Regions from separate parts of the Streptomyces sp. NPDC017056 genome, predicted to be linked through region 2. Evidence: predicted binding sites of a transcription regulator. Region 2 holds the regulator's gene; the other holds the start of a gene.
What was found. Region 2 encodes HrcA, which represses chaperone genes, less so after heat shock. Its sites were predicted from a motif close to TTNGCACTCNGNNNNNCNGAGTGCNAA; they were not measured.
Positions count from the first base shown of each region.

Region 1: a site for HrcA is predicted at 6,005-6,031, ahead of groL (chaperonin GroEL). Genes of this name have one in related genera too.

Region 1 covers NZ_JBIRPD010000007.1:131,827-139,183, forward strand. Annotated here, with positions in the region: gene otsB (trehalose-phosphatase) at 1-679, shown strand, start outside; gene ACH4OW_RS14945 (trehalose-6-phosphate synthase) at 693-2,150, opposite strand; gene ACH4OW_RS14950 (glucosyl-3-phosphoglycerate synthase) at 2,238-3,185, opposite strand; SAM riboswitch class I at 3,349-3,506, shown strand; gene thrC (threonine synthase) at 3,524-4,813, shown strand; gene ACH4OW_RS14960 (MoaD/ThiS family protein) at 4,931-5,209, shown strand; gene ACH4OW_RS14965 (cold-shock protein) at 5,643-5,846, shown strand; gene groL (chaperonin GroEL) at 6,218-7,357, shown strand, end outside.
Region 2 covers NZ_JBIRPD010000001.1:605,789-613,145, reverse strand. Annotated here, with positions in the region: gene ACH4OW_RS02875 (DUF3097 domain-containing protein) at 1-164, opposite strand, end outside; gene ACH4OW_RS02870 (MBL fold metallo-hydrolase) at 193-927, opposite strand; gene hrcA (heat-inducible transcriptional repressor HrcA) at 1,179-2,195, shown strand; gene dnaJ (molecular chaperone DnaJ) at 2,196-3,332, shown strand; gene ACH4OW_RS02855 (nitronate monooxygenase) at 3,607-4,764, shown strand; gene ACH4OW_RS02850 (16S rRNA (uracil(1498)-N(3))-methyltransferase) at 4,761-5,504, shown strand; gene ACH4OW_RS02845 (OsmC family protein) at 5,636-6,064, opposite strand; gene ACH4OW_RS02840 (hypothetical protein) at 6,250-7,059, shown strand; gene ACH4OW_RS02835 (histidine triad nucleotide-binding protein) at 7,297-7,357, shown strand, end outside.

The DNA of each region.
Region 1 (7,357 bases), on a different contig from region 2:
CGCCCGCCTGGCGCCGCTGCTCGGCGCGCTGGTGGTCGTCACCGGCCGCCCGGCCGGCGTCGCGGTCCGCCTCGGCGGCTTCGCGGGCGCGGCAGGGCTGGAACGGCTCGTCGTCCTGGGCGGCTACGGCGCCGAGCGCTGGGACGCGGCCACCGGCACCGTACGGGCCCCCGCGCCGCCCCCCGGCGTCGCCGCCGTACAGGCCGAACTCCCCGGCGTACTGGACAAACTCGGCGCCTGGCACGCCTCCTGGGTGGAGGACAAGGGCCGCGCCATCGCCGTGCACACCCGCCGCGCCGAGGACCCGCAGGCCGCCTACGACCTGCTGCGCGGGCCCCTGTACGCACTCGCCGAGCGGCACGGCCTGATCGTCGAGCCGGGCCGGTACGTCCTCGAACTGCGCCCGCCCGGCATGGACAAGGGTGTCGCGCTCGCCGACTTCGTCCGCGAGACCGGCGCCGGCACCGTCCTGTACGGGGGCGACGACCTCGGCGACCTCGCGGCCTACTCCGCCGTGGACAAGCTGCGCTCGGACGGCCTGGCCGGCGTGCTGGTGTGCAGCGGCAGCGCGGAGGTGGCCGAGCTGGCCGACCGCGCGGACCTCGTCGTCGACGGGCCGCCCGGCGTCGTCGCGCTGCTCGGCGCCCTCGCGGACCGGCTGGGGGCACCGCCCGCCTGAGGGCCCGGCGCCGCTACCGCTCCAGCGCCCGCAGCTGCTGGAGGAACCAGCGGTCCGGCGGCAGCGCGGTGGCGGCAGCGGCCAGCCGCTTCGTGCGCTCCGCCCGCTCGCCGCCTTCCATGGACAGCGCCTCGTGGAGGGCGCGGGCGGTGCCCGTGACGTCGTACGGATTGACGCAGACCGCGTCCTCGCCCAGCTCCGCGTAGGCCCCGGCCTCGCGGGAGAGCACCAGCGCGCAGCCCGCCTCCGAGATCACCGGGACCTCCTTGGCGACCAGGTTCATGCCGTCCCTGATCGGGTTGACCAGCGCCACGTCGGCGATCCTGTAGGCGGCCAGCGACCGCGCGAAGTCGTCCTTCACGTGCAGCACGACCGGCTGCCAGCCCGGCGTGCCGAACTCGGCGTTGATCTCCTCGGCCAGCCGCCCGACCTCGTCCGTGTAAGCGCGGTAGACCGCCAGGTCCTGCCGGGAGGGATAGGCGAACGCGACGTGCACGACGCGCTCGCGCCACTCGGGGCGCCCGGCCAGCAGCGCCCGGTACGCCTGGAGGCCGCGCACGATGTTCTTGGACAGCTCGGTACGGTCCACCCGCACGATCGTCTTGCGGTCCGGGCCGCCGATCTGCTCGCGCAGCGCCGCCAGCCGCTCGTCCACGTCGGGCCGGTGCGCCCGCTCCCGCAGGAACTCCGCGTCGGCGCCCAGGCCGTGCACCCCGAGCCGGGTCGTACGGCCCTCGTAGGTGACGCTCGGCTCCCCGCCCTCGCGCGTGACCTCGGCGCCCAGCACCGCCGCACAGCAGTCCGCGAACGCCTCGGCCCAGCGCCGGGTCAGGAACGCGGCCCGGTCGCCGCCCAGGATGCCGCGCAGCACCGCCTCGGCCACGTCGTCCGGCAGCATCCGGAAGTAGTCGGCCGGCGCCCACGGCGTGTGCGAGAAGTGCCCGATGCGCAGGTCGGGGCGGCGGGCGCGGAGCAGGCCCGGCACCAGCGTCAGGTGGTAGTCCTGCACGAGGACGGCGGCGCCCGGCGCGGCCTCGTCGGCGAGCGCGTCGGCGAACGCGGCGTTGTAGCGCTCGTACGCCGCCCACTGGGCCCGGAAACCGTCGTCGAAGGCGGGTTCCAGCGGCGTTTGGTAGAGCATGTGGTGGACGAACCAGAGCACCGAGTTCGCGATGCCGTTGTAGGCGTCGCCGAAGACGTCGGCGGGAATGTCCAGCATCCGTACGTGCTGGCCGCCCGTGTCGGCGGTGTCCAGGTGACCGCCGCTGCGCCGGGCCGCCTCCCGGTCACCGTCGCCCAGGGCGGCGCACACCCACACCGCGCCGGCGTCGGGCCCGATGGCGGAGAGCCCGGAGACCAGCCCGCCGCCGCCCCGTTTGGCGGTCAGCGCGCCGTCGTCCCCCTTCGAGTAAGACACCGGGCCGCGGTTGGACGCGACGAGAACCTGGGCACCAGAACGCTCGGAGACCATGTTGCGAGACTAGCCCGCCACCGAACCGCTCAAACGTGCCAAGGCCAGGCGGAACGCCGCGCATTCCGCGGCGCCCGGAAGCTCCGCTCAGGCCGCGCGGCGCGCCGCGTACTCCGGTATCTCCGCCATCGGCGGGCGCTCCTCGGTGTCCACGTCCCAGGTGCGCGGCACGAAACCGGTCTCGCCGCGCTCGAACTGGGTCAGCCGCGGGCGCACCAGGTGGCCCCTGGCCAGCCGCAGCTGCGCGGTGCGGTAGATCGCCGCCGCCATCCTGCCGAGCGCCTGGCCGCTCTGGTGGCGGTGCTTGCGTACGCCGACGTCGACCTGGGCCAGCGCGTCCAGCCCGGCCGTGTGCAGCGCGTCCACCAGCAGGCCCAGCTCCACGCCGTAGCCCACCGGGAACGGCAGCCGCTCCAGCAGCGACCGGCGGGCCGCGTACTCCCCGCCCAGCGGCTGCACGAACCCGGCGAGCTGCGGCCAGTGCAGGTTCAGCAGCGGCCGGGCGACCAGCTCGGTGACCCGGCCGCCCTGCCCGGCCGCCTCGCCCAGCGGACGGTCGTACATGCCCTTGACGAACTGCACCTCCGGGTCGGTCAGCAGCGGGCCGACGATCCCGGAGACGAAACCGGCGTCGAACTCGCGCAGGTCCGCGTCGACGAAGCACACGAGGTCGCCGCCGGTGGCCAGCAGGGAGCGCCACAGCACCTCGCCCTTGCCGGGCAGCGCGGGCAGCCTCGGCAGCACCTCGTCCCGGTGGACGACCCGCGCCCCGGCCTCGGCCGCGACCTTGGCCGTGCCGTCCGTGGAACCGGAGTCCAGCACCACCAGCTCGTCGACCAGCGGCACCGACGGCGTCATCAGCTCCGTACGGATCGCCTCGACGATCGCGCCGACCGTCGCCTCCTCGTCGAGCGCCGGCAGCACGACGGAGACCGTCTGCCCGGTCTCGCGCTTGGCGGCCAGCAGCCGGTCGAGCGGGCGGTCGGCGGCCGACCAGGACCGGCCGGCCAGCCAGCGCTCCACCTCTTGCAGCACCTGCGCGTCTCCTTCGTTCCCGGACCAGCGATGTGATCCATCTCGCGGTGCGGACGGCTGTCTCAACCGCCCATCCCTTCGGCTACAGTCTTGAACAACGCGATCGTCCCGGACATGCCGGGGTCGCCGCGACAAACGCCTGGGCCACGGCCCAGCGCCATACCGCTCATCCAGAGGGGCAGAGGGATACGGCCCGTTGAAGCCCCGGCAACCCTCCAGCCGGTCTCCGTCGCCGCGCGTCACGTGCGGCCCGCGAGGCTCCCGGCTAGGGAAGGTGCCAATTCCGTCTCGTGGCGAGATGCGCCGCGAGGAAGATGAGGAGAAAGGGCCTCGCCTCCATGGCTGTGCAATCCGTTGAGAGCACCACTTCCGCCACCGTTTCCCTGGGCCCGGCCGTCGCGCTGTCCTGCCGCGAGTGCGGTGAGCGCTTCGACCTCGGACCGATCTTCGCGTGCGCCGTCTGTTTCGGGCCGCTGGAAGTGGCGTACGACCTGCCGACGGGCGACCCCGAGGGCCTGCGCAAGCGCATCGAGGCCGGCCCGAACAGCATCTGGCGGTACGCGCCGCTGCTGCCCGTCCCGGCCGACGTCGCGGACAAGCCCAACCTGAACCCCGGCCTGACCAAGCTGGTCAAGGCCGACAACCTGGCCCGCGAGCTGGGCGTCACCGGCGGCCTGTACGTCAAGGACGACTCCGGCAACCCGACGCACTCCTTCAAGGACCGCGTCGTCGCCATCGCCGTCGAGGCCGCCCGCGCCTTCGGCTTCACCACGCTGTCCTGCTCCTCCACCGGCAACCTCGCGGGCGCGGTCGGCGCCGCGGCGGCCCGCGCCGGCTTCCGCTCCTGCGTCTTCATCCCGCACGACCTGGAGGCGGGCAAGGTCGTCATGGCCGCGGTGTACGGCGGCGAGCTGGTCGGCATCGAGGGCAACTACGACGACGTCAACCGCTTCTGCTCGGAGCTGATCGGCGACCCGCTCGGCGAGGGCTGGGGCTTCGTCAACGTGAACCTCCGCCCGTACTACGGCGAGGGTTCCAAGACGCTCGCCTACGAGATCTGCGAACAGCTCGGCTGGCGGCTGCCGGACCAGATCGTCATCCCGATCGCCTCCGGCTCCCAGCTCACGAAGATCGACAAGGGGCTGAAGGAGCTGATCGCGCTCGGCCTGGTCGAGGACAAGCCGTACAAGATCTTCGGCGCCCAGGCCGAGGGCTGTTCGCCGGTCTCCACGGCCTTCAAGGCGGGCCACGACGTCGTACGGCCGCAGAAGCCGGACACCATCGCCAAGTCGCTGGCCATCGGCAACCCGGCCGACGGCCCGTACGTGCTCGACATCGCCCGCCGCACCGGCGGCGCCGTCGAGGACGTCGACGACGCGCAGGTGGTCGACGCGATCAAGCTGCTGGCCCGTACGGAGGGCATCTTCGCCGAGACCGCCGGCGGGGTGACCGTGGGCGTCACGAAGAAGCTGATCGAGGACGGCCTGCTCGACCCGGCGCTGACCACCGTCGTGCTGAACACCGGCGACGGGCTCAAGACGCTCGACGCCGTCGCGCCGACGACCGGGCCCACGGCCACGATCCGGCCGAGCCTGGACGCGTTCCGCGCCGCCGGCCTGGCCGGCTGACCTCCCGTACCCGCCGGTACACCACGACACGCCGAGGCGAGCCCCCGCACGCGTCCCCGGGCGCCGGTGCGCCCTTACCCGCCTCACCGCATCCTCCGAGCCGGAAGGCAGAACACCATGAGCGTCAACGTCCGCATCCCGACCATCCTGCGCACCTACACCGGCGGGCAGGCCGAGGTCGCCGCCGAAGGGACGACCCTCTCCGAGGTCATCGCGGACCTGGAGAAGAACCACAGCGGCATCGCGGCCCGCGTCCTGGACGACACCGGCAAGCTGCGCCGCTTCGTGAACGTCTACGTCAACGACGACGACGTGCGCTTCGAGCAGGGCCTGGCGACCCCGACGCCGGACGGCGCGGGCGTCTCGATCATTCCGGCGGTGGCCGGCGGCTGCTGAGCTGTCAAGAAGCCGTACGGATCTTTTTGGGGTCCGCCGCGTGGTTCGGCTGGAATCGCCCCGTCCGCCAAGAAGCGGACGGGGCGATTCCGTGTTGTTAAAGGCGATACAGTTGTGGTGATCCCGCGTTTTGCGGCCGTCGGCCGCCAGGGAGACCCCGGCAAGTTGTGCCCGAAGTGTGGACATGATTTGTCGCGTTGGTGAGCTTTGCCCGGCCCGACTTGCCCTGGAAAAGCCCCACTTCTACCCATATTTGCGATTGTTCGCAGCCGGAATTCTCGTCCGATTGACCTGTTGCGCTGGGCAGTTGGACAGATACATTCAGCGGCGGTCGACGCGTTCCGGCGCACACCCCCTCCTGTCGGGGGGTGAGGTCTGACCCGGGTCCGCGGAGTGCGGTCCTGTGCAAGGGCCAGTAATAGGGGAGTTAGGCATGGCTCAGGGCACCGTCAAGTGGTTCAACGCGGAGAAGGGGTACGGCTTCATCGCGGTCGACGGTGGTGCGGATGTTTTCGTCCACTACAGCGCGATCCAGATGGACGGCTACCGCACCCTTGAGGAGGGTCAGCGGGTCGAGTTCGAGATCTCGCAGGGCCAGAAAGGGCCGCAGGCGGACATGGTCCGCGTGGCCGGCTGAAGCGCCGACCGACTGCTGCGTACGGAGGCCCGCGTCCCTTATGGGGGCGCGGGCCTTCTGTGTTTGGGTGGGTCGAGGGGGACGCGGGGGAGTGCCAGGTCATCCGCCCGCACCCGGTTTGACGCCCGGGCCCTGTGGGGATGGCTCCCGCCAAGCCGCTTGCACTCTCATGGGCCGAGTGCTAATCATTGCGTTAGCACTCTACGAGTGAGAGTGACAGCTAAGGACCGACTCGGTGAGGTCCGTGGGCCGGTGGGGCAAGGAACCACAGGCTCGCAGACCGTCCGTCGCGGGCGCCAGCGCGGTCCGGAGTATCCACCCTCCCCCAGACGCAGTCCGGGGGGACCCCCAGTCCGGGAGGACCACTTCACATGGCCAAGATCATCGCGTTCGACGAGGAGGCACGGCGCGGTCTCGAGCGCGGGATGAACCAGCTCGCCGACGCCGTCAAGGTCACCCTCGGCCCCAAGGGCCGCAACGTCGTCCTCGAGAAGAAGTGGGGCGCCCCCACGATCACCAACGATGGTGTTTCCATCGCCAAGGAGATCGAGCTTGAGGACCCGTACGAGAAGATCGGCGCCGAGCTGGTCAAGGAGGTCGCGAAGAAGACGGACGACGTCGCCGGTGACGGCACGACGACCGCGACCGTCCTGGCCCAGGCCCTGGTCCGCGAGGGTCTGCGCAACGTAGCCGCCGGCGCCAACCCGATGGCCCTCAAGCGCGGCATCGAGCGCGCCGTCGAGGCCGTCTCCGCCGCCCTGCTGGAGCAGGCCAAGGACGTGGAGACCAAGGAGCAGATCGCTTCGACCGCCTCCATCTCCGCCGCCGACACCCAGATCGGCGAGCTGATCGCCGAGGCCATGGACAAGGTCGGCAAGGAAGGCGTCATCACCGTCGAGGAGTCCCAGACCTTCGGTCTGGAGCTGGAGCTCACCGAGGGTATGCGCTTCGACAAGGGCTACATCTCGGCGTACTTCGCCACCGACATGGAGCGTATGGAGGCGTCGCTCGACGACCCGTACATCCTCATCGTCAACTCGAAGATCTCCAACGTGAAGGACCTCCTTCCGCTGCTGGAGAAGGTCATGCAGTCGGGCAAGCCGCTGCTGATCATCGCCGAGGACGTCGAGGGCGAGGCCCTGTCGACCCTGGTCGTCAACAAGATCCGCGGCACCTTCAAGTCCGTCGCCGTCAAGGCCCCGGGCTTCGGCGACCGCCGCAAGGCCATGCTCGGCGACATCGCCATCCTCACCGGTGGCACGGTCATCTCCGAGGAGGTCGGCCTCAAGCTGGAGAACGCCGGTCTCGACCTGCTGGGCCGCGCCCGCAAGGTCGTCATCACCAAGGACGAGACCACCATCGTCGACGGTGCCGGTGACAGCGAGCAGGTCCAGGGCCGCGTCAACCAGATCCGCGCCGAGATCGAGAACAGCGACTCGGACTACGACCGCGAGAAGCTCCAGGAGCGTCTGGCGAAGCTGGCCGGCGGCGTGGCCGTCATCAAGGCCGGT
Region 2 (7,357 bases):
GTGACGGTCGGGCCTTCGGCGGTCTTCTCGCAGCGGATGACCGCGCCGCAGAATCCGGTGGCGGCTTCTTCGACGACGAGGTCCGGTTCCGCCGCGACCTCGGGGGCCGGCTGCTGCTTCTTCCACGGCGGGGTGAGGTCCGGTCCGTACTGTCTGCTGCGCATTGGACTGACGATAAGAAGGGATGGCCGGTCAGTGGCGCGACACGCCGAAGCGGCGGCGGAGTGCGTCGCGTTGCTCACGGACGAATCGGGCATCCACGGCAGCCCCGTGCCCGGGTACGTACACCGCGTCCTCCCCGCCGAGGGCCAGCAGCCGGTCCAGGGCGGCCGGCCACCGGGAGGGGACGGCGTCGGTGCCCGCCTGCGGCTCGCCGGACTCTTCGACGAGGTCGCCGCAGAAGACGACGTCGGGTGAGCCGTGGGTGCCGGGGACGACGGCCACCAGGTCGTAGGCGGTGTGGCCGGGGCCGGCGTTGGCGAGGAGGACCTGGCGGTCGCCGAGGTCGACGGTGCGTTCGCCGGAGACGAGGTGGTGCGGGTGGACGAGGACGTCGGCGGCCTCCGCGGCGGCGTCCGGGTCCACGCCGTACGACACGGCGCTGCGCCGCAGGTCGTCCTGGGCGCGCGGGAGGTATTCGTCGAGGCCCGCGGCGCCGTAGACCTGGACTCCGGCGAAGGCCGCGGTGCCGAGCACGTGATCGAAGTGGGGGTGGGTCAGCGCGACGTGTGTCACTTCCCGGCCCGCGACGGCGCGCAGTTGCCGGCGCAGCTCGGCCCCGTCGCGGAGGGTTGCGCCGGTGTCGACGATCAGCACGCCGGACGAGCCGACGACGGCGCCGACCGTCTCGTCCCAGCCGGGCATCCGGCGGCGCCCGACGCCTGCGCCGAGCCGTTCCCACCCGGCTTCTTCCCATGTCGTACGCATACCGAGACGCTAGCCGCATCGCGATAGCGTTGCCCGCCGGGCCGGGGGCCGCGGCTGCCCGGCTACGTCCGCGGTACGTCTTTCGCAGGTGCCGGGGACACGGTTCCGGTACCGCCGCCCTTGCCCTGCCCAGGTGACCCGGCCGTACACTTGGTCAGGGTCTGGCACTCGGACCTGATGAGTGCCAGGGAAGACGACCCGGAAGAACCCGGCCGCGCGCCGGTGGAACGGCCGGACTGGAGGTGTGCGCGATGCTCAGTGAACGCAGGCTCGAAGTGCTGCGCGCCATCGTCCAGGACTATGTCGGCACCGAGGAGCCGGTCGGCTCCAAGGCGCTGACCCAGCGGCACCAGCTCGGTGTCTCGCCCGCCACGGTCCGTAACGACATGGCGGCGCTGGAGGACGAGGGTTTCATCGCCCAGCCGCACACGAGCGCGGGACGCATCCCGACGGACAAGGGCTACCGCCTCTTCGTCGACAAGCTGGCAGGCGTCAAGCCGCTTTCCAGCCCCGAGCGGCGCGCCATCCAGAATTTCCTGGACGGCGCCGTCGACCTGGACGACGTGGTGGGGCGCACGGTACGGCTGCTGGCGCAGCTGACGCGGCAGGTCGCCGTCGTGCAGTACCCGTCGCTGACGCGGTCCACGGTGCGCCATGTGGAGCTGCTGTCGCTGGCCCCGGCCCGGCTGATGCTGGTCCTGATCACGGACACCGGTCGCGTCGAGCAGCGCCTGGTGGACTGCCCGGCGCCGTTCGGGGAGACTTCCGTGGCGGACCTGCGGGCGCGGCTGAACAGCCGCGTGGTGGGCCGGCGTTTCACGGATGTGCCGCAGCTCGTGCAGGATCTTCCGGAGTCCTTCGAGCAGGAGGACCGGGGGACGGTCTCGACAGTCCTGTCGGTCTTGCTGGAAACTCTGGTGGAGGAGACCGAAGAGCGGCTGATGATCGGCGGTACCGCCAATCTCACGCGCTTCGGGCACGACTTCCCACTGACCATCCGGCCGGTGCTGGAGGCCCTTGAGGAGCAGGTGGTGCTCCTCAAACTGCTCGGGGAGGCCAAGGACTCCGGCATGACCGTACGCATCGGGCATGAGAATGCCCATGAGGGCCTGACGTCCACATCGGTCGTCGCGGTCGGCTACGGTTCGGGCGACGAGGCAGTCGCCAAACTCGGCGTGGTCGGACCGACCCGCATGGACTACCCCGGAACGATGGGAGCGGTACGCGCAGTGGCACGTTACGTCGGACAGATCCTGGCGGAGTCGTAAGTGGCCACGGACTATTACGCGGTCCTGGGCGTACGACGCGATGCCTCGCAGGACGAGATCAAGAAGGCTTTCCGGCGGCTGGCCCGCGAGCTGCACCCGGATGTGAACCCGGATCCGAAGACCCAGGAGCGGTTCAAGGAGATCAACGCCGCTTACGAGGTGTTGTCGGATCCGCAGAAGAAGCAGGTCTACGACCTCGGCGGCGACCCCCTCTCGCAGGCGGGTGGCGGCGGCGGGGCCGGCGGCTTCGGCGCGGGCTTCGGCAACTTCTCCGACATCATGGACGCGTTCTTCGGCACGGCGTCGCAGCGCGGACCGCGGTCCCGTACGCGGCGCGGCCAGGACGCCATGATCCGGCTGGACGTCGAACTGGACGAGGCGGCCTTCGGGACCACCAAGGACATCCAGGTGGACACGGCGGTCGTCTGTACGACCTGTTCGGGTGAGGGCGCGGCGCCGGGCACCTCGGCGCAGACCTGTGACATGTGCCGCGGCCGCGGTGAGGTCTCGCAGGTCACCCGGTCCTTCCTGGGCCAGGTCATGACCTCGCGGCCGTGCCCGCAGTGCCAGGGGTTCGGTACGGTCGTGCCGACTCCGTGCCCGGAGTGCGCCGGCGACGGCCGCATCCGGTCGCGCCGCACGCTGACGGTCAAGATCCCGGCAGGTGTGGACAACGGCACCCGCATCCAGCTCGCGGGCGAGGGCGAGGTCGGCCCGGGCGGCGGTCCGGCCGGCGACCTGTACGTGGAGATCCACGAGCTGCCGCACCCGACCTTCCAGCGGCGCGGCGACGACCTGCACTGCACGGTCACCATCCCCATGACGGCGGCGGCGCTGGGCACGAAGTGCCCGCTGGAGACGCTGGACGGCATGGAGGAGATCGACATCCGGCCGGGCACGCAGTCCGGCCAGTCGATCCCGCTGCACGGGCGGGGCGTCACGCACCTGCGCGGCAACGGACGCGGCGACCTCATCGTGCACGTGGAGGTCATCACGCCCTCGAAGCTGGACGCGGAGCAGGAGGAGCTGCTGCGGCGGCTCGCCAAGCTGCGCGGCGAGGAACGCCCGACGGGCCAGTTCCAGCCGGGGCAGCAGGGGCTGTTCTCGCGGCTCAAGGATGCGTTCAACGGGCGGTAGGCGAGTCGTTGTGCCGGGGGTCCGGGGGTTGTCCCCCGGGCAGGCACCGTCAGCCGGGGCAGCAAGGACTGTTCTCGCGGCTCAAGGATGCGTTCAACGGGCGGTAGCGCCCGGTAGCGATAGCAGTAGCGGTAGCTGGTGGACGGCGGTCGGGCTCTTTGGTCCGGCCGCCGTTCGGCGTTCCGTCCGAACTGCCCTGATCGCCGGACGTGTTTGATCTTGGTGCGTCCGGCCCCGGTTCGGCCCCCCGCGGTCGGCGTGACACGATGTGGGCATGCCCACAGCGCTGACCGATCTCTGCCGCTATCCGATCGCGCAGGCCCCGATGGCAGGCGGTGTCGCCCGCCCGGAGCTGGTCGCCGCCGTGTCCGGAGCCGGCGGGCTCGGTTTCCTGGCCGCCGGGTACAAGACGGCGGACGGCATGTACCAGGAGATCAAGCAGCTGCGCGGGCTGACCGACCGGCCCTTCGGCGTGAACCTCTTCATGCCGCAGCCTTCGCTCGCCGACAACGCGGCCGTAGAGGTCTACCGCGAGCAGCTCGCGGGCGAGGCGGCCTGGTACGAGACGCCGTTGGACGACGTCGATCCGTACGGCGGCGCCGACGACGGGTACGAGGCGAAGCTGGCCATCCTGCGGGAGGACCCGGTGCCGGTCGTCTCGTTCCACTTCGGCTGTCCGTCCCGGGAGGTCCTCGACGGGTTCGCCAAGGTCGGTACGTACACGATCGTTACCGCCACCACGGCGGCCGAGGCGCAGGCCGCGCAGTGGTCCGGCGCGGACGCGGTCTGCGTGCAGGGCGTCGAGGCCGGCGGCCACCAGGGCACCCACCGCGACGACCCGCACGCCGACGGCACCGGTGCCGGGCTGGGGCTGCTGTCGCTGGTCGCGCAGGTCCGCGAGGCGGTGCAGATACCGGTCGTCGCGGCGGGCGGCCTGATGCGCGGCTCGCAGATCGCCGCGGTGCTGGCGGCGGGCGCGTCCATGGCGCAGCTCGGTACGGCGTTCCTGGTCACTCCGGAGTCGGGCGCCAACGACCTGCACAAGCAGGCGATGACCAACCCCCTGTTCACTCGTACGGAGTTGACCCGGGCCTTCACCGGGCGCCCGGCGCGCAGCCTGGTGAACCGTTTCCTCCGCGAGCACGGCCCGTACGCCCCCGCCGCGTACCCGGCCGTGCACCACCTCACCTCCGAGCTGCGCAAGGCCGCGGCCAGGACCGGCGACGCCCAGGGCCTGGCGCTGTGGGCGGGGCAGGGGCACCGGATGGCGCGGCAGCTGCCGGCCGCGCAGCTGGTCGAGGTGCTGATGGCCGAACTGGACGCGGCGCGCGCCGGGTTGGCCTCCGGGGGCACGCACGAAGCGGGGCCGCTGGAAGAGCAGGACTATCAGGCCGGGCAAGGGTTCCCGGGCGAGCTGGGAGGTGCGCTGTGACGGCGCCGGTGTTCCTCGTCGAGAGCGTTCCCGGGCCGGGCGAAACCGTGCTGGACGGGCCGGAAGGCCGGCACGCGGTCTCCGTGCGCCGGCTGCGCGCGGGCGAGGACGTGGTGCTGACCGACGGGCGCGGCAGCGGCGCGGTGGGCGTGGTGCGGGCCGCCGAGGGCAAGGACCGGCTCGTCGTCGAGGTGACCGGCGCGCAGACCGAGCCGGAGCCCGCCCCGCGTATCACCGTCGTGCAGGCGCTGCCCAAGGGCGACCGCGGCGAACTGGCCGTGGAGACCATGACGGAGACCGGCGTGGACGGCATCGTCCCGTGGGCCGCGTCGCGCTGCATCACGCAGTGGAAGGGCGAGCGGGCCGCGAAGTCCCTCGCCAAGTGGCGCAACACGGCCCGTGAGGCGGGCAAGCAGGCGCGCCGGCTGCGGTTTCCCGAGGTCACCGACTTGATGTCGACCAAGCAGGTGGCGGCGCTGCTCGCGGAGGCGGACTTCGCCGGCGTGCTGCACGAGGACCGGGACGCGGGGAGCGCGCCGCTGGCCTCCGCCGAACTGCCGGGCAGCGGGCGGATCGTACTCGTGGTCGGGCCCGAAGGCGGGGTTTCCCCGGAGGAGTTGGCGGCCTTCGAGGAGGCGGGCGCCAAGGCGTACCGGCTGGGCTGGAGCGTGCTGCGGACGTCCACGGCGGGTACGGCGGCCACGGCGCTGCTGTTGGGCCGTACGGGCCGCTGGAGTTGAGGGCGTTTTCGGGGGTGGGCGGCGGCCCGCGGCGTCTGGCGTCGCGGGCCGCCGTTCTTCCCTGAAAACCCGAAGGCTCCTGGAGGCCCCTGAAAGTCCTAAGGGCCCTGGAGCCTAAGACCCTTGCAGGGTCAGACCAGCTCGGCGTTGAGGGTGATGTTCTTGACGCCGGCCAGCGCCTGGCTCACCGGGCAGTTCTTCTTGGCGTCCTCGGCCGCGGCCTGGAAGTCTTCCTCGGACAGGCCGGGCACGCTGGCCTTGACGGTCAGCACGATGCCGGTGATGCCCTCGCCCGGCTGGAAGGTCACGTCGGCCTTGGTGTCCAGCGCCGCGACGGTGTAGCCCTTGCCCGCGAGGCCGTGCGAGAAGGCCATCGAGTAGCAGGACGAGTGGGCCGCCGCGATCAGCTCCTCCGGGCTGGTGACGCCGTTCGGCTGCTCGGCGCGGGCCGGCCAGTTCACGTCGAACGTGCCGACGTTGGAGGACGACAGGGCGACGCTGCCCTTGCCCTCCATCAGGTTGCCTTCCCAGTGGGTGTTCGCGGTGCGGGTGGTTGCCATGGTGGATAACTCCTGGTGGTGGGCGAAATGACGGCCTGTGGGGAGCAGCTTAGTGAAGTCGGCGGCGCCCGCGGCGGGACGCGTACGGGCGTAACGCGGCGGGCCGCGCGGGCCGCGGCGCACACTGGCCGAGCCGGGACTGTCGGTCCGCGTGCGGCGGTGGGAAGCTGCCGGGCATGAGGGCCATGGGGCGCTTACGAGACGCAGGGCACGGGCGGGTGCGGCACGTACGGACCGGACGGGCGCCGCTCGCGGGGGCCCGGTTCGGCGGGGGCCGGCGTGGCAGGCTGCTGGCGGCGGTGGGCGCCGCGGGCGCCGCTGTCGTCGCGGTGTCCGCGTGCGAGCCGGTCGGCGGGCTGAACACCGCGTCGATCGCCGTCACCACCGACCAGGCGGGGACGCGGGCGCTGGAGAGCGCCGGCGTGAACGTGAGCTGGCTGAGCTGTACGGCGACGCTGCAAGGAGACCAGCGGGAGACTGTCAACCCGACGGCCACCGCGCAGCGGAAGTCGGTCGCCACCGTCGACTGCCAGGGCCAGACCGCCCGGGGCAGCAAGATCACCATCACCGGGCGGGTCACCTCCGAGGTCGACGGGCGCTGCGTACGGGGCTCGCTGACCGCGCGTGTCGCCGGGCAGGTCGTCTTCCGGGTGAGCGTGCTGGGCGACTGCGCCGCGGACGAGCCGACCGGCAATCCGCGTCCGACGGTCACCCGCACGGTCCAGCCGCCCAGCAGCGGCCACCCGACCGCCGAGCCGCCGGGCACGCCGCCCGTGACGGTCACCGTCACGGCGACCCCGGATCCGGACCCCGACCCCGATCCGGACCCGTCGCCCAGCGACACCTGTTCGGACGACGGGCAGGGTAACGACGGGCAGGGGCAGGACGGCCACGGGCACGACGACGGCAGCCACGACGGCCAGGGCGACCAGCAGGACGGCAACCAGGACCAGCACTCCGACGACCAGCAGCACACCTGGGCCGCCGACCACTAGCCGGCCACTGGCCGATCACCGCCCGGGCCATCTCCCGTCGGCCCCGCGCACCGCCGTCCCGGCCTCTGGACCGGCCTCCGTCCCGGCCTCCGGACCGGCCGCCGCCCCACCCCGCGCGGGCGGCCCGGTAACATCCGGACCCGTAGACGTGATGGTGACGCGACACGGCGCGGTACGGGCCGGCTCTGGACACCCGGGCCGCCGCGTACCGGCCGACGACCCGGGAGGAGCCCACCGGTGGCGGGAGAACCGCAGGCCGACTGCCTGTTCTGCAAGATTGTGGCCGGCGAGGTGCCCG